One region of the Chromobacterium indicum genome, then DNA from elsewhere that is predicted to be linked to it. Evidence: predicted binding sites of a transcription regulator. Region 1 holds the regulator's gene; each other region holds the start of a gene.
What was found. The regulator FNR, encoded in region 1, switches genes on or off when oxygen is low (the NO sensors DNR and NnrR bind a similar motif). The targets are predictions, from matches to a motif close to TTGATNNNNATCAA.
Positions count from the first base shown of each region.

Region 2: a site for FNR is predicted at 1,538-1,551, ahead of VA599_RS04100 (DUF3149 domain-containing protein). Genes of this name have one in related genera too.
Region 3: a site for FNR is predicted at 2,474-2,487, ahead of VA599_RS15985 (M61 family metallopeptidase). Genes of this name have one in related genera too.
Region 4: a site for FNR is predicted at 1,889-1,902, ahead of VA599_RS12545 (4-hydroxyproline epimerase). Genes of this name have one in related genera too.

Region 1 is NZ_JAYFSJ010000002.1:182,889-186,790, reverse strand. Features, by position in the region: gene VA599_RS03510 (methyl-accepting chemotaxis protein) at 1-265, opposite strand, end outside; gene hemN (oxygen-independent coproporphyrinogen III oxidase) at 446-1,852, opposite strand; gene fnr (fumarate/nitrate reduction transcriptional regulator Fnr) at 1,956-2,702, shown strand; gene VA599_RS03495 (DUF1853 family protein) at 2,750-3,661, opposite strand; gene VA599_RS03490 (RNA methyltransferase) at 3,651-3,902, opposite strand, start outside.
Region 2 is NZ_JAYFSJ010000002.1:303,123-307,024, reverse strand. Features, by position in the region: gene VA599_RS04110 (NAD-dependent epimerase/dehydratase family protein) at 1-376, opposite strand, end outside; gene VA599_RS04105 (CDP-6-deoxy-delta-3,4-glucoseen reductase) at 417-1,445, shown strand; gene VA599_RS04100 (DUF3149 domain-containing protein) at 1,624-1,755, shown strand; gene arcD (arginine-ornithine antiporter) at 2,250-3,701, shown strand; gene VA599_RS04090 (arginine deiminase) at 3,773-3,902, shown strand, end outside.
Region 3 is NZ_JAYFSJ010000011.1:80,651-84,552, forward strand. Features, by position in the region: gene VA599_RS15970 (cbb3-type cytochrome oxidase subunit 3) at 1-45, opposite strand, end outside; gene ccoO (cytochrome-c oxidase, cbb3-type subunit II) at 49-663, opposite strand; gene ccoN (cytochrome-c oxidase, cbb3-type subunit I) at 679-2,103, opposite strand; gene VA599_RS15985 (M61 family metallopeptidase) at 2,562-3,902, shown strand, end outside.
Region 4 is NZ_JAYFSJ010000008.1:139,227-143,128, forward strand. Features, by position in the region: gene VA599_RS12530 (Lrp/AsnC family transcriptional regulator) at 16-438, shown strand; gene VA599_RS12535 (SecDF P1 head subdomain-containing protein) at 446-835, opposite strand; gene VA599_RS12540 (AraC family transcriptional regulator) at 961-1,764, opposite strand; gene VA599_RS12545 (4-hydroxyproline epimerase) at 2,041-2,967, shown strand; gene VA599_RS12550 (dihydrodipicolinate synthase family protein) at 3,027-3,902, shown strand, end outside.

The DNA.
Region 1 (3,902 bases):
GAAAGCCGCTTCTGGCCTGGGCATCGCCCAGCGCCGCGCGCACCGCCAGCTCCTGGCCCTGCTGGGTCTGGGCCAGCATCGCGGTCAGCGGCTGCATGTAGGCGACGCCCACTTTTTCCTTGGCGGTGGATTCGATATTGTCCTGGTTGCTGCGATACAGGCCATAGACCAGATACAGCAGCGCCGTGGCGAACAGCACGCCGATCACGGCGAAGCGTTGCGGATAGCTCAGGCGTTGCATCAGCCTGACGATGGGCGTGGACATGGAGCGGCTCCTTGCGAAAGCGGGCTGCCGCGCCAATTTTTGCCCGGCACGCTTGCATACCCTTTGTATAAGTGATTTTGCTTATCACACAGGGAAAAATACCCGCTACCCGCCTTATGGGCAGTCTCGTCCGGAATAAAGGAGCGCGCCGGGGGAGGGCCCGGCGCCAGGAAGGGGGCTTCAGATGGTCTTGGAGTAGCGGGCGCGGGTTTCGCGTTCGCGCAGATGGCGGTCGAAGATCATCGCGATATTGCGGATCAGAAAGCGGCCCTGGGGTTCCACCATCAGGAAGTCGCCGTCGAAGGAGAGCAGGCCCTGTTGCTGGAATTCGCGTATCTGTGGCATTTCCGCCGCAAAATATTGGGCGAAATTGATGCCGTGGATTTCTTCTATCGCTTCCACCGATAGCGCGAAACGGCACATCAGGCTCTGGATGATGGTCCGGCGCAGCACGTCGTCGTTGTCCAGCGTCAGTCCGCGCACCACCGGCAGCCGGCCCTGGTCTAGCGCCGCGTAATAGCCATCCAGCGTCTTGTCGTTCTGGCTGTAACAGGAGCCCACCTTGCCGATGGAGGAGACGCCGAAGGCCAGCATGTCGCAATCGGAATGGGTGGAATAGCCCTGGAAGTTGCGTTGCAGCCGGCCCTGGCGAAGGGCGATGGCCAACTCGTCGTCGGGCTTGGCGAAATGATCCATGCCGATGAACACGTAGCCGGCGTCGGTCAGCGTCTTCACCGCGTCCTGCAGGATGTCCAGCTTGACCGCGGCCGGCGGCAGATCCGCCTCGTTGATGCGCCGTTGCGGCATGAATACGCTGGGAAGGTGGGCGTAGTTGTACAGCGACAGCCGGTCGGGGTCCAGCGCCAGCGCCTTCCGCAGCGTGTCGCGCATGGTTTCGCGGCTTTGCAGCGGCAGGCCGTAGATCAGGTCCAGGCTGACCGATTTGAATCCGCCTTCGCGCGCCGCTTCGATCACCGCGCGGGTTTCCTCTTCGGTCTGAATCCGGTTTACCGCGCGCTGCACCGCGGGATCGAAATCCTGTATGCCCACGCTGACGCGGTTGAAACCATATCCTGCCAATTTCAGCATGGTTTCACGTTTTACCTTGCGCGGATCAATCTCTATGGAATATTCTCCGTCGCTCAGGAATTCGAAGTGAGTGCTCAGGATGCCCATCAGCCGCTCAAGCTGGGCATCGGACAGGAAGGTGGGCGTGCCGCCGCCGAAGTGCAGCTGTATCACTTTTTCCCGGATGCCCAGTTCCGCGGAAACCAGGCGGATTTCCTTCTCCAGATAGTCCAGATACTGGTCCGCCTTGCCGCTATCCTTGGTGATGATCTTGTTGCAGGCGCAGTAATAACAGATGGTGTTGCAAAAAGGTATATGAGCGTACAATGATAGAGGCTTGCGGTTGGCGCCGATCTGGCGCTGACGCAATTTGTCCAGATAGTCTTGCGTCGAGAAATTAGACGTAAAACGATCTGCCGTCGGGTAGGATGTGTATCTAGGCCCCGCGCCATCCAGCCTCTCGATCAACTCGCGATCGAAGACAAAATGGGCGGGAGAGAAGGGGTGGGTAGTTTTCATGTCGTATTCGGATGGTAAAACTTCTGGAGGACTGGTAAATTTGCGAAAAATTAGTGAATTCCGCCTTGATAAGGGTCAAGCTTCGCCGGCTTGCACATACAGCATGTCTGAACAAAACCAAACCTCCCTGCATACGCTGAAAATTTCCTGCTCCAGCTGCAGCCTGCGCGAGCTATGCCTGCCTGTCGGTCTGAACCGCGAGGAAATGGGCCAGCTGGACGCGGTGATCCGCCAGAGCCGCCGCCTGAAGCGCGGCGAATACCTGTTCCGCAGCGGCGAGTCCTTCAAATCGCTGTACGCGATCCGCACCGGCTTCTTCAAAACCTGTGTCGCCAGCCAGGACGGCCGCGAACAGGTGACCGGCTTCCTGATGTCAGGCGAGCTGATGGGCCTGGACGGCATTTCCTCCAGCAATCACAGCTGCGACGCGGTGGCGCTGGAGGACAGCGAAGTATGCGAGCTGCCGTTCACCCGGATGGAGTCGTTGTCCCGCGATATCCCCAGCCTGCAGCACCACTTCTATCGCCTGATGAGCCGCGAGATCGTGCGCGACCAGAACGTGATGCTGCTGCTGGGCAATATGAAGGCGGAGGAGCGCATCGCCGCCTTCCTGCTGAATTTGTCGCAGCGGCTGTCCACCCGGGGCTTCGCCGCCAACGACTTCATCCTGCGCATGAGCCGCGAAGAGATCGGCAGCTTCCTCGGCCTGAAGTTGGAAACGGTCAGCCGCACGCTGTCCAAGTTCCAGCAGCAGGGCTGGATCACCGTCGATCACAAGCATATCCAGCTGGTGCTGGTAGACGAGCTGAAAAACCTGATTTCAGGCTGCATGCACGCCGACGGCCACTAAGGCTGTCCGGAATCGGCAATCGAGGCAGGCGCGACGCCTGCCTTTTTTCATGTCCGCGAGATTTTGAGCTTCAGCGCCGCCAGGCGCGCCGGGTCCGGCCAGCCGGGCGGGACGACGAAGCCGCGCGCGACCTCGCGCCACAGGCCATCGCCGACCGCTCGCAGTTCGGCCAGCAGCTGCGGGGCTTGAATCGCCTGCAGCCGCGCGCGCAGGGCTGCCTCGTCCAGGGTATCGGCTTCGGCCAGCAGCGCCGGGGCGAGCCATGACAGCCTGGGCAGCCAGGCCCAGCGCGAATCGCCGTCGGCGCGCGGCCAGGGGGCGTCCCTCGGCGCGAGCCAGCCGCGCAGTTGATGGGGGTTGAGCGGCGCGGGCGGAAACTGATCCGCCGGATAGAAGAACCAGCCGCAGAGCCGGGCCGCGGCGCGGCAGCCCTGGAAACCGTCCGGGAGGACGGACTGCGCGTCTGGATGGCGGGAAAGCCGCAATTGTGTTGTGGTTTTGGTCGCTTTTACATGCCAGGCGTCGTTGAGGCCGGGACCGACCAGATCGTCGGCGGTTTCGCCCAGCGAAAGGTAAAACTTGCTGGCTGTTTCCAGATGCCAGGGCTCGCCGTCCAGCAGCAGCAGGAAGTCGAACTCTCCGATGGTCCGGCGCTCCCTGTTTATGACTTTGAGATTTTCTGCGACTGGTTTGATGTGTGGGGCCTGATGGAACCAGAAGGAAAAAAGCCGTTCGGCATATTGTCCCAGCCGCTTGGCGGCGGCGACGGCCAGCCAGGCCTCCAGCTCGGCTGGCGCATGATCCAGCCGGGCCAGCAGCGCCTCGCCGTCCGGTCCCAGTAATCGTTCAGCGGGCAGGTCGGCGCCGCACAGCCAGGGCGAAGGAGAGGTCAGCAGAAAGGCGAGGTCGCGCACCGCGGGGCGCGCGTAGGGCAGGGCGAGGCCGGACTCAGTCGGCATCCCCGAGTCGGCCAGAGGCGGTGCGCTGCACCTGTTTGTAGAAGCCGCGCAGGATGTCGATCTCCTCGCGCAGCATCCCGGCGCGGTGGAACATGGTGCGCATCCGCCGCATCAGCCGCTCGCTGTTGCGGCGCTTGAAATAGCCGATCTCGTCCATCGCCTGTTCCAGGTGGCCGCACATGCCGTCCACCTCGCTCTGGGTCGCCGCTTCGCCCTCGGCGCGCAGGTATTCCACGTCCAC
Region 2 (3,902 bases), 120 kb from region 1:
GCGGACGCGTCGCGGAGGTTTCGTCGAGCGCGCCGCCGCCAGCATCGCCATACACGCCGCTTGTGCTGATGTAGATCAATTGCTGTGGTATGCTGTTCGCTTTTGCCAGCGCGTACAACAACTTGCGCATTCTCGAGTCTGTCCGGCCATGGGCAGGCGGCGGCGCGGTCAGCAGCGCGGCGTCGGCCAGCCCGGCGAGGCGCGCCAGGCTGGGGGCATGGTCCAGATCGCCTATCAGCGGCAAGGCGCCCAGCGCGCGCCAGCGGGCGGCGGCCTCTTCTGTGCGACACAGGGTCAATATCCGCCAACTCCGGCGAAGCTGCGGCAGGGCGCGCCGGGCGACATCGCCGGCGCCGATGACAAGTAAAGTACGCATGGTGTGCATTTTAGCCAGAATTCGGGATTGAGAAACGATTATGACTTGCCAGGTGAAAGTGCTCCCCAGCGGGCATGCATTCAGTGTTGAAGCGCACGAAACCATTCTTGAAGCCGCGCTGCGCCAGGGCGTGGGCCTGCCCTACGGCTGCCGCGACGGCGCTTGCGGCGCCTGCAAGGGCAAGGTGCTGGAGGGCGAGGTGAGCCAGGACGGCTTCCAGGAAAAGGCGTTGTCCGCCGCCGAGCGCGCGCAGGGCATGGCGCTGTTCTGCTGTGCGAAGCCGCAAGGCGACATCAGCATCGAGGCGCGCGAAGTGACCGGCATCGGCGACATCCAGATCAAGACGCTGCCGTGCCGGGTCGAAACGATAGAAAAGATCCACGACGTGGCGGTGCTGAAGCTGAAGCTCCCGGTGTCCGAGCGTTTGCAGTTCTGCGCCGGCCAGTATATCGACATCCTGATGAAGGACGGCAAAAAGCGCAGCTTCTCGATCGCCAATGCGCCGCACGACGATTCCTTCCTGGAACTGCACATCCGCCATCAGCCGGGCGGCTCGTTCTCCGAGTACGTGTTCCATCAGATGAAGGAGCGCGAGATCATGCGCTTCAAGGGCCCGATGGGTTCCTTCTTCCTGCGCGAGGAGTCGGACAAGCCCATCGTGCTGATCGCCAGCGGCACTGGTTTCGCGCCGGTCAAGGGCATCATCGAGCATGCGATCCATCATGGCATCACCCGGCCGATGAAGTTTTACTGGGGCGCCCGCACCAAGGCCGACCTGTACATGGCGGAGCTGGCCGAAGGCTGGGCCGCCGCGCATCCGCACATCAGCTATGTCCCGGTGCTGTCCGAGGCGTTGCCGGAAGACAATTGGACCGGCCGTGCCGGATTCGTGCACCAGGCGGTGCTGGAAGACTTCGCTGATCTGTCGGGTTACCAGGTTTACGCCTGCGGCGCGCCGGTGATGGTGGAGGCGGCCCACGGCACCTTCACCCGCGAGCGCGGCCTGCCGGACGATGAGTTCTTCTCCGACGCCTTCTTCCTGGCCAAGGATATGGGCGGCGGCAAATAAGTAGCACAAACCTTTGATCTGTATATAAAAAGCCCTCGGCTCGCGCCGGGGGCTTTTTATTTGTCCTGCATCAAATCGCCGGGATGGCCGGTTTGACCTGGGTCAATTCCATGGTTTGTCGAGTGGTTATTATGTCGCTGGCAAGTCAATTGAAACCGCATGCCGGTAGGAGGGAACCATGGAGTTGCTGACCCTATTGTTGGCCGACGATGTCGGTCGTTTGAGCCTGTTGACTATCGTGGTCGCCACCGTGGTGGCTTTCGGGGCTTTGTGGGTGATTTTCCGGAACATGAACAAGCCGGGCAAGTAAGGATTACCCCTGTCGTTTTCAGTATTTCCTCTTGATGTGTGTGTTGGCGGATACGGTGGTGGGCCGTATCCGTTTTTTTTGCCCGCCGCGTCGCGAATTTGTTCTGTATCAGACTATTTCTGTTTCGGGCTTTTCGCCCGGCATTCCCTTTCTATGCTTAAGAGTCGCTGGCGCAAGACTGCAAAGGACCTGAGCCAAGGCGCGCTTGCGCTGACGGCCCGTTGCCAGATTGCCGCTGTCTACCGGTAGAGACGTTGAGCAGGCGCTGAGCGCGCATTTCCGCCGTTCCGGATTCAGCTGCTCATGACGCCTTAATGCAAGCCTTGGTCGCATTCCCCGGAAGTCGCAGGATTGATGGCTGGGCCTGCTTGATGCAAATCAACCTAACAACCGACACCTCTGGAAAGCCTTGTTTTTTGGGGTATACCATAATTTCAGATGATAAGAATTTAATAATGTAATGCTCGGTTTACATACCAGATCGGAGAACGAAAATGTCCACTGAAACTGCAACCCAAGCCGGCTTGGCCGAGGGCGCGTCGCCCAGGCTGAAGCTGGGCGCGCTGACGGCGCTGGTCGTCGGCTCCATGATAGGCGGCGGCATCTTTTCCTTGCCGCAGAACATGGCGGCTGGAGCCGGCGCCGGTGCCATCCTGATCGGCTGGGCCATCACCTTTGTCGGCATGCTGGCGCTGGCCTTCGTGTTCCAGATGCTCGCCTCGCGCAAGCCGGAAGTGTCCGGCGGCGTGTATGGCTACGCCAAGGCCGGCTTCGGCGACTACATGGGCTTCAACTCGGCCTGGGGTTACTGGATTTCGGCCTGGATCGGCAACGTCTCCTACTTTGTGGTGATGTTCTCGGCGCTGGGCTTCTGGGTGCCGGCCTTCGGCGACGGCAATACGCCCATCGCCATCGCTTGCGCGTCTGTGGTGCTGTGGGGCCTGCACTTCCTGGTGCTGCGCGGCGTGCACGGCGCGGCCTTCATCAATACCGTCACCACCATCGCCAAGCTGGTGCCGCTGGCCCTGTTCATTCTATTGATCGTGTTCGCCTTCAAGGTCGATACCTTCAACCTGGACTTCTGGGGCAGCGCCAAGCTCGGCTCCATCGTCGACCAGGTGAAGAGCACCATGCTGGTGACGGTGTGGGTGTTCATCGGCATCGAGGGCGCGTCGATGTTCTCCGGCCGTGCCGAGAGCATGAAGGATGTGGGCAAGGCCACCGTGATCGGCTTCTTGCTGACCATCGCGCTCTTGGTCGCCGTATCGGTGCTGTCGCTGGGCGTGATGACCCAGGCTGAACTGGCCGCGCTGAAGAACCCGTCCACCGCCTACGTGTTGCAGAAAGCCTTCGGCACCTTCGGCGCCAACCTGATGAACGCGGGCCTGGTGATCTCCGTCGGCGGCGCGCTGCTGGCCTGGACCTTGCTGGCCGCCGAAGCGCCTTACCTCGCCGGCAAGGACGGCGTGATGCCCAAGGTGTTCGGCACCGTCAACGGCAACGACACCCCGGCCGCCTCGCTGTGGCTGACCAACGGCCTGATCCAGTTGTTCCTGCTGATCACGCTGAAGAGCTCGGCCGGCTACCTGGCGCTGCTGTCGCTGGCCACCTCGATGATTCTGATTCCCTACCTGCTGTGCGCCGGCTACTCCTTGCTGGTGGCCAAGCGCGGCGAGGGCTACGCCCAGGGCGAAAGCACAGCCAAGGAATTTTGGACCGCCGCGCTGGCCACACTGTATGGCGCCTGGCTGATCTACGCCGCCGGTCCCAAGTATCTGTTCCTGTCCATGGTGCTGTACGCGCCGGGCCTGCTGTTCTACCTGTGGGCCAAGAAGGAGCAAGGCCGCAAGCCGTTCAACCTGATCGAAGCCGTGCTGGCCGCCATCGTGGTGGTGATGGCCCTGATCGCGGTCTACATGCTGGCGACCGGCCAGATCGGCCTGTAAGCGAAAGATTTTGAAACCAGTGGGGGCGGATGCCCGCCCCCGAAGTCAGACAAGACTCAAGGAGTAGCGTTATGACCAAGTTTGGTGTTCATTCTGAATGCGGCAAGTTGCGCACCGTGATGGTGTGCCGTCCCGGCCTCGCCCACAAGCGCCTGACCCCCGACAATTGCCATGACCTGCTGTTCGACGACGTGATCTGGG
Region 3 (3,902 bases), on a different contig from region 1:
GCAGACCACGGTGAACAGCGAACGCCCGAAAGTGACCCAGTCCATGGCTTAGCGCCTGTTCTTCACGGCAAGGCCCAGGCCTTGCAGGTAGGCGACGACGGCGTCCTGCTCAGATTTGCCTTCCACCTGGGACTTCGCCTCGGCGATGTCCTTGTCGGTGTAGGGCACGCCGACCAGGCGCAGGGCTTCCATCTTCTTCGGCACCACGTCGGCGTCGGCCAGGTTCTTGGCCAGCCACGGGAAGGCCGGCATGTTCGACTCCGGCACCACGTCGCGCGGGTTGTTCAAGTGCACGCGGTGCCATTCGTCGGAATAGCGGCCGCCGACGCGGGCGAGGTCGGGGCCGGTGCGCTTGGAGCCCCACAGGAACGGGTGGTCGTACACGGATTCGCCGGCCACGGAGTAGTGGCCGTAGCGTTCGGTTTCGGCGCGGAACGGGCGGATCATCTGGGTGTGGCAGGTGGTGCAGCCTTCGCGGATGTAGATGTCGCGGCCTGCCAGCTGCAAGGCGGTGAACGGCTTGACGCCGGCCACCGGTTCGGTCACGGATTTCTGGAACGCGAGCGGCAGGATTTCCACCAGGCCGGCCACGCTGACCACCAACAGGGTCAGCACGATCAGCCAGCCTACATGCTCTTCAATCAGTTTCTGGATTCTGTCCATGATTATTCTCGCCTGTTAATGTGCTTCTGCGGTGATGGCCGGGATCTTGGCATCGACGGCGCGGCCTGCGACGACGGTGCGGTAGGTGTTGTAAGCCATCAACAGCATGCCGGAGAGGTACAGGAAGCCGCCCAGCAGACGCACCGTGTGGTACGGATAGGTGGCTTTCACCGCCTCGACGAAGGCGTAGGTCAGGGTGCCGTCCGGGTTCAGCGCGCGCCACATCAGGCCTTGCATCACGCCGGAGATCCACAGCGCGGCGATGTAGAGCACCACGCCGACGGTGGCCAGCCAGAAGTGGGCTTCGATCAGCTTGACGCTGTGCATGGTTTCGCGGCCGAACAGGCGCGGGATCAGGTAGTACATCGAGCCGATGGTGATGAAGCCCACCCAGCCCAGCGCGCCGGAGTGCACGTGGCCGATGGTCCAGTCGGTGTAGTGGGACAAGGCGTTGACGGTCTTGATCGACATCATCGGGCCTTCGAAGGTGGACATGCCGTAGAACGACAGCGACACCACCAGGAACTTCAGCACCGGGTCGGTGCGCAGCTTATGCCAGGCGCCGGACAGGGTCATGATGCCGTTGATCATGCCGCCCCAGGACGGCGCAAGCAGGATCAGGGAAAACACCATGCCGACGGACTGGGTCCAGTCGGGCAGCGCGGTGTAGTGCAGGTGGTGCGGACCGGCCCACATATAGGTGAAGATCAGCGCCCAGAAGTGCACCACGGACAGGCGGTAGGAATACACCGGACGGCCGGCCTGCTTGGGAACGAAGTAGTACATCATGCCGAGGAAGGCGGCGGTCAGGAAGAAGCCCACCGCGTTGTGGCCGTACCACCATTGCACCATCGCGTCGACGGCGCCGGAGTACACCGAATAGGATTTCCACATGGTCACCGGCACGAAGGCGGAGTTGACGATGTGCAGCAGCGCCACGGCCAGGATGAAGGCGCCGTAGAACCAGTTGGCCACGTAGATGTGCTTGACCTTGCGGATGGCGATGGTGCCGAAGAACACGATCGCGTAAATCACCCAGATCACGGCGATCAGCAGTTTGATCGGCCATTCCAGCTCAGCGTATTCCTTGGAGGTGGTGAAGCCAAGCGGCAGCGTGATGGCCGCCAGCACGATCACCAGTTGCCAGCCCCAGAAGGTGACGGCGGCCAGCTTGTCGGAAATCAGTCTGACGTTACAGGTACGTTGCACCACGTAGTAGGAAGTGGCGAACAGACCGCAGCCGCCGAAGGCGAAGATGACGGCGTTGGTGTGCAAGGGGCGCAGGCGGCCAAAGTGGAACCAGGGCCCGAAATTGAGCTCCGGCCACACCAGCTGGGCCGCAATGATGACGCCCACCAACATGCCGACTATGCCCCAAACTACGGTCATGATGGCAAATTGGCGCACCACCTTATAGTTATAAGTGGGTTGCGTTTCCATTTAAGGTTTTCTCCAAGGTTGCTAACTCAGAACATGACAAACCGAGGCGGCTTGAACTTTTCAACCTCATCCCAATCTGGAAATTGGAAAGCAAGCCGCGGGGAACCGTGTAGTGAAAGTCGAATCAGGTGCTTGACCTGTACCGATAGGCTTTGATGTCTGTATTAGCAGTTTGCCGGCCTTTTCGATAGCACCAAATTCCCACGTATCCAATGCCGTTATTCTAAATCAAATGCCTTATGCGAGCCAGTTGCATAGTCGGCTTGGATCGGTTCTTGTCTGTCCCAATTCTCGCGGTATTACGAGGGTAGCGATACGAATAGTGCATGTTGCTACGCATGCAATTGTATTGGCGTATTGGTATGACTTCTTGACATGGATCAATACGCCATGAGGGCAACCGCCAAAATCGCGGAAATGCTAGAATCATCAAGTTTTGCAACGCTTGCAGGCTGATCATGACCCAACCCGTCCCAGTACAATACACGCTGCGCCCGGTGTCGCCGGAAGCGCACCTGTTCGAGGCAACCGTCATCGTTACGCACCCGGCCAAGGATGGCCAGGTGTTTTTTTTGCCGGCGTGGATTCCCGGCAGTTATATGATCCGTGAATTTTCCAAGCACATCGTCGAGATGGAAGCCCGCGCCGGCGGCAAGCCGGTGGCGCTGCGGCAGCTGGAAAAGAACCGCTGGCAGGCGGCGCCGGTCAAGGGCGCGCTGACGCTGCGCTATCTGGTCTACGCCTTCGACCTGTCGGTGCGCGGCGCCTACTTGGACGGCGAGCGCGGCTTCTTCAACGGCACCAGCGTGTTCCTGGCCGCTGAGGGCTATGAAAACGAGCCCTGCGCCGTGGAGATCCTCGCGCCGGAAGGCAAGGCCTACGCCGATTGGAAAGTGGCCACCAGCCTGCCCGCCGTCGACATCAAGAAAAAGAGCGGATTCGGCGGCTACCAGGCATCCAGCTACGATGAGCTGATCGACCACCCGGTGGAAATGGGCGAGTTCCAAAAGGTCAGCTTCAAGGCTTGCGGCGTGCCGCATGAGTTCGTCGTCTCCGGCCGGTTCCAGGGCGATCTGAAGCGATTGGCCGAAGACACCAAAAAGATTTGCGAATACCAGATCAAGCTGTTCGGCGAGCCGGCGCCGTTCGAGCGCTATGTGTTCATGCTGTTCGTCGGCAAGGACATCTACGGCGGCCTGGAGCACCGCGCGTCCACCGCGCTGGTGGCCAACCGCGACGATCTGCCGGCGCCGGGCGCGGCAGAGGTCAGCGACGGTTATCTGAAGTTGCTGGGCCTGATCAGCCACGAATACTTCCACAGCTGGAACGTCAAGCGGATGAAGCCGGCGGCGTTCACGCCGTATGACCTGAACCGCGAGGGCATGACCCGCCTGTTGTGGGCATTCGAAGGCATCACCTCCTATTACGACGACCTGACCCTGGTCCGCTGCGGCCTGATCGACGAGAGGCGCTACCTGGGCCTGTTGGCGGAAACCATCACCGGCGTGCAACGCGGCGCGGGCAGAATGAAGCAGACGCTGGAGCAATCCAGCTTCGAAGCCTGGACCAAGTACTACCGCCAGGACGAGAACAGCCCCAACAGCATTGTCAGCTACTACACCAAGGGTTCGCTGGCCGCGCTGGCGCTGGATCTGCTGATCCGCCGCGACAGCAAGGGCAAGCAGTCGCTGGACGATGTGATGCGCGCGCTGTGGCGCAAATGGCTCGCCGACGGCAAGGGCCTGGAAGAGGATGAGTGGGAAAAGATCGCGATCGAAACCACCGGCCTCAAGCTCAAG
Region 4 (3,902 bases), on a different contig from region 1:
TTTTGACGATTTGACATGAACGATACCGACAGGCAATTGCTGGCGCTGCTGCGCGACGACGCGCGGATCTCCGTCACCGCCTTGGCGGAGAAGCTGAGAGTGTCGCGGGCAACGGTGCAGCATCGCATCGCCAGGCTGGAAGAGAGCGGGGTGATCGTCGGCTACACGGTGAAGGTGAAGCCGGAGGCGGAAGCCAGGCGCATCAGGGCTTGGATGTGCATCGCGGTGGAGGGCAATAAGGCCGCCGCGGTGATGCAGGCGCTGCGCGGCGATCCCAGCGTCCACGCCTTGCATTCCACCAACGGCCGCTGGGACATCCTGGCCGAGCTGCGCGCCGATTCGCTCGAGCAATTCGACCGGGTGTTGGGGCGCGTCAGGCTGATTCCGGGCATTTCCGCCAGCGAAACCAGCATTCTGCTGTCCACGCACAAGGCCTAGCGGCCGGTTACTTGGCCTGCGGCTTTTCCTGGTAGCAGGTGGTTTCCAGCAGAGTGGGCAACAGTTTGTCGGCGGCGTCGCGCCCCAGCGCGATCTGAACCTTGCCGGTGTTGATCACGGTCCGGACTACCGGAGCGCTGACGGGCACGTCGTTGATCACCACCACCATGCTTTGATTCAGGAAGTCGCCGGTGGCCTGCTGCAGGCGCGCGGCGGCAGCCTTATTGAGCGTGGCGCTCAGGGAGAGGCTGTCGCGCTGGATGTTCAGGCTGCTTTCGGTGAAATCGCAGGCGGAATCCAGGCGGAGGATGTTGCCGGTGATGACCGGCTTGCTTGGCGCATCGGCCATGGCCGCGGCGGAAACCAGCAGCGCGGCGGCGGGCAGGAGAAACTTCATCAAACGCTCCATGTTCAGGATGTGGTTCATCGCATTATGACCGAGGCCGCCGCCAGAGGTTGCGTGGACTGGCTGTCAGGCTCGCGGCCGCGACAAACGCAGCCGGTCTCAGAACCCCGCGTCGGCTATTCGGCATCCGAAGCCGGCCCGGCATCGCTTCTGCCCAGCTGCTGGCGGTACTGGCGGGGCGTCAAGCCGGTCAAGGCCTTGAACTGCCGGCTGAAGGCGCTGTGATCGGCATAGCCGCAGCGCAGCGCCACCTCGGTGATGGCCATGTCTTCATGCAGCAGCCGGTGCGCGTGCTCCAGCCTGGCCTTATGTATCATCTGCCGCGGTGACAGGTGGAATATCTTTTTGCAGTAGCGCTCCAGCTGGGAGGCCGACATGCCGGCGATGCCGGTGAGCTCCGCCATGGTCACCGTCTGGCTGAAATTGCGGCGGATGAACTCGTCCACCGCGGCCAGGCGTTTGTAGGCTGGGTGGGTCTTGCTGGCCGATTGCAGGTCCAGCGAGATGCCAATCAGGCCTATGATTTCTTCCTGCCGATTGTATAGGGGCCACTTGTAGGTCAGGCACCAGCCCGGCTCCCGATTCTTGAACAGATGCAGCTCCAGTTGGCTTTCCAGCACCTGGCCGTCTTGCAGCACCTTGATATCCTGCGCCGTATAGACCTGTCCCAGCTGAATGGGAAACACTTCCGCGCTGGTCTTGCCCAGCAGCGGCTGCAGGCTCTTCAGCCCGCAGCGCTGCGCCAGCGTCTGGTTGGCGCAGAGATAGCGCGCCTGGCTGTCCTTGATGAAGATGGCCGCATTGGGGATCAGGTCCAGCACGGGCAGAAGCGGGGCCATGCCCGCCAGCAATTCGTCCATCGTCGCCCGGTGGAATCCGTCTCGCCAGCGGGCGATGGATTCCAGCGTTGAGCTTGTCATCGTTCCCGCCTTTCTCGCGGTCCAAGCGCCGCCACCCCGAATGTCACTGCGCGCGCCATCCCGGCCGCCGCGCCTTAGCAAGCGCCTGAAAACGTCAATTGTGCCGATTTCGTCATCGTCACTGATGATAGCCATCAAGATTGTCGGCGGCAACGCAGCCATGCTAGCGGGGTGGCAGCGAATGCGGATGCGGCGCGGAGATTCAATGGAATCAAAGGTCTGCGAGACAACGGCGCGATTGGCCGGACTGAATGGGATTGGGGAATGGACAAGCGAATGAGGCAGATTGAGATCATCGATTCCCACACCGGGGGCGAACCTACCCGGCTGGTGCTGAGCGGGTTTCCCGCGTTGGCGGGGGCCAGCATGGCGGACCAGCGCGATGAATTGCGCGAGCGGCACGACCAATGGCGCCGCGCCTGCCTGCTGGAGCCGCGAGGCAGCGATGTGCTGGTGGGCGCGCTGTATTGCGAGCCGGTTTCGCCCGACGCCGTCTGCGGGGTGATCTTCTTCAACAACACTGGCTACATCGGCATGTGCGGCCACGGCACCATAGGCTTGATCGCCTCCTTGCATTACCTGGGGCGCATCGCGCCGGGCAGCCACAAGATAGACACCCCGGTGGGGCCGGTGGACGCCGTCTTGCATGAGGACGGCGCGGTGACGCTGCGCAATGTGCCTGCCTACCGCTACCGCCGACAGGCGGCGGTGGAGGTGCCCGGCCATGGAACGGTGACCGGCGACATCGCCTGGGGCGGCAACTGGTTTTTTCTGGTGGCCGAGCATGGACTGAGCGTGCGGCTGGACAATGTCGAGGCGCTGAGCGCGTTCAGCTGCGCCACGATGCAGGCGCTGGAGGCGCAGGGCGTCACCGGCGCCGACGGCGCGCGCATCGATCATGTGGAGTTGTTCGCCGACGACGAACACGCAAACAGCCGCAACTTCGTCATGTGTCCCGGCAAAGCCTATGACCGTTCCCCCTGCGGCACCGGCACCAGCGCCAAGCTGGCCTGCCTGGCGGCTGATGGCAAGCTGGCCGAAGGCGAAGAGTGGGTGCAGGCCGGCATCACCGGCAGCCGCTTCGTCGGCCATTACCAGCGCGAAGGCGACTTCATCCGCCCCTACATCACCGGCCGCGCCCACATCACGGCGCGCGCCACGCTGCTGATCGACGAACAAGACCCCTTCGCGTGGGGCATTTGAGCCCGCGACTCTCTCTTTCTACCTCTACCACCTGAATGAATGCCGCAAGGAGCAAAACAATGAGCGATAACATTTTCACCGGTTGCATTCCGGCGCTGATGACCCCGTGCACCGCCGATCGCCAGCCGGATTTCGATGCGCTGGTGGCCAAGGGCAAGGAGCTGGTATCCCTGGGCATGAGCGCGGTGGTGTACTGCGGCTCCATGGGCGACTGGCCGCTGCTGAGCGAAGCCCAGCGCCAGGAGGGCGTGGCGCGGCTGGCGGCCGCCGGCGTGCCGACCATCGTGGGCACCGGCGCCGTCAACACCCGCGAGGCGGTTTCCCATGCCGCTCACGCCGCCAGGGTGGGCGCGCAGGGCTTGATGGTCATCCCGCGCGTGCTGTCGCGCGGCGCGTCGCCGGCCGCGCAAAAGGCGCATTTCTCGGCCATTCTGGCCGCCGCGCCCAAGCTGCCGGCCGTGATCTACAACAGCCCTTACTATGGCTTCACCACCCGCGCCGACCTGTTCTTCGAGCTGCGCCGCGCTTATCCCAATCTGATCGGCTTCAAGGAGTTCGGCGGCGCCGCCGACATGCGTTACGCCGCCGAGCACATCACCTCGCAGGACGACGAGGTCACGCTGATGGTGGGGGTGGACACCCAGGTGGTGCATGGCTTCGTCAATTGCAACGCCACCGGCGCCATCACCGGCATCGGCAACGCGCTGCCGCGCGAAGTGCTGCACTTGGTGGCGCTTAGCAAGGCGGCGGCCAGGGGCGATGCCGTGGCCCGCCGCCGCGCGCGCGAACTGGAGTCAGCGCTCGCCGTGCTGTCCTCCTTCGACGAGGGCTGCGACCTGGTGCTGTATTACAAGCACCTGATGGTGCTCAATGGCGACAAGGAGTACGCGCTGCATTTCAACGAGACCGACGCGCTGAGCGCCGCCCAGCGCCGC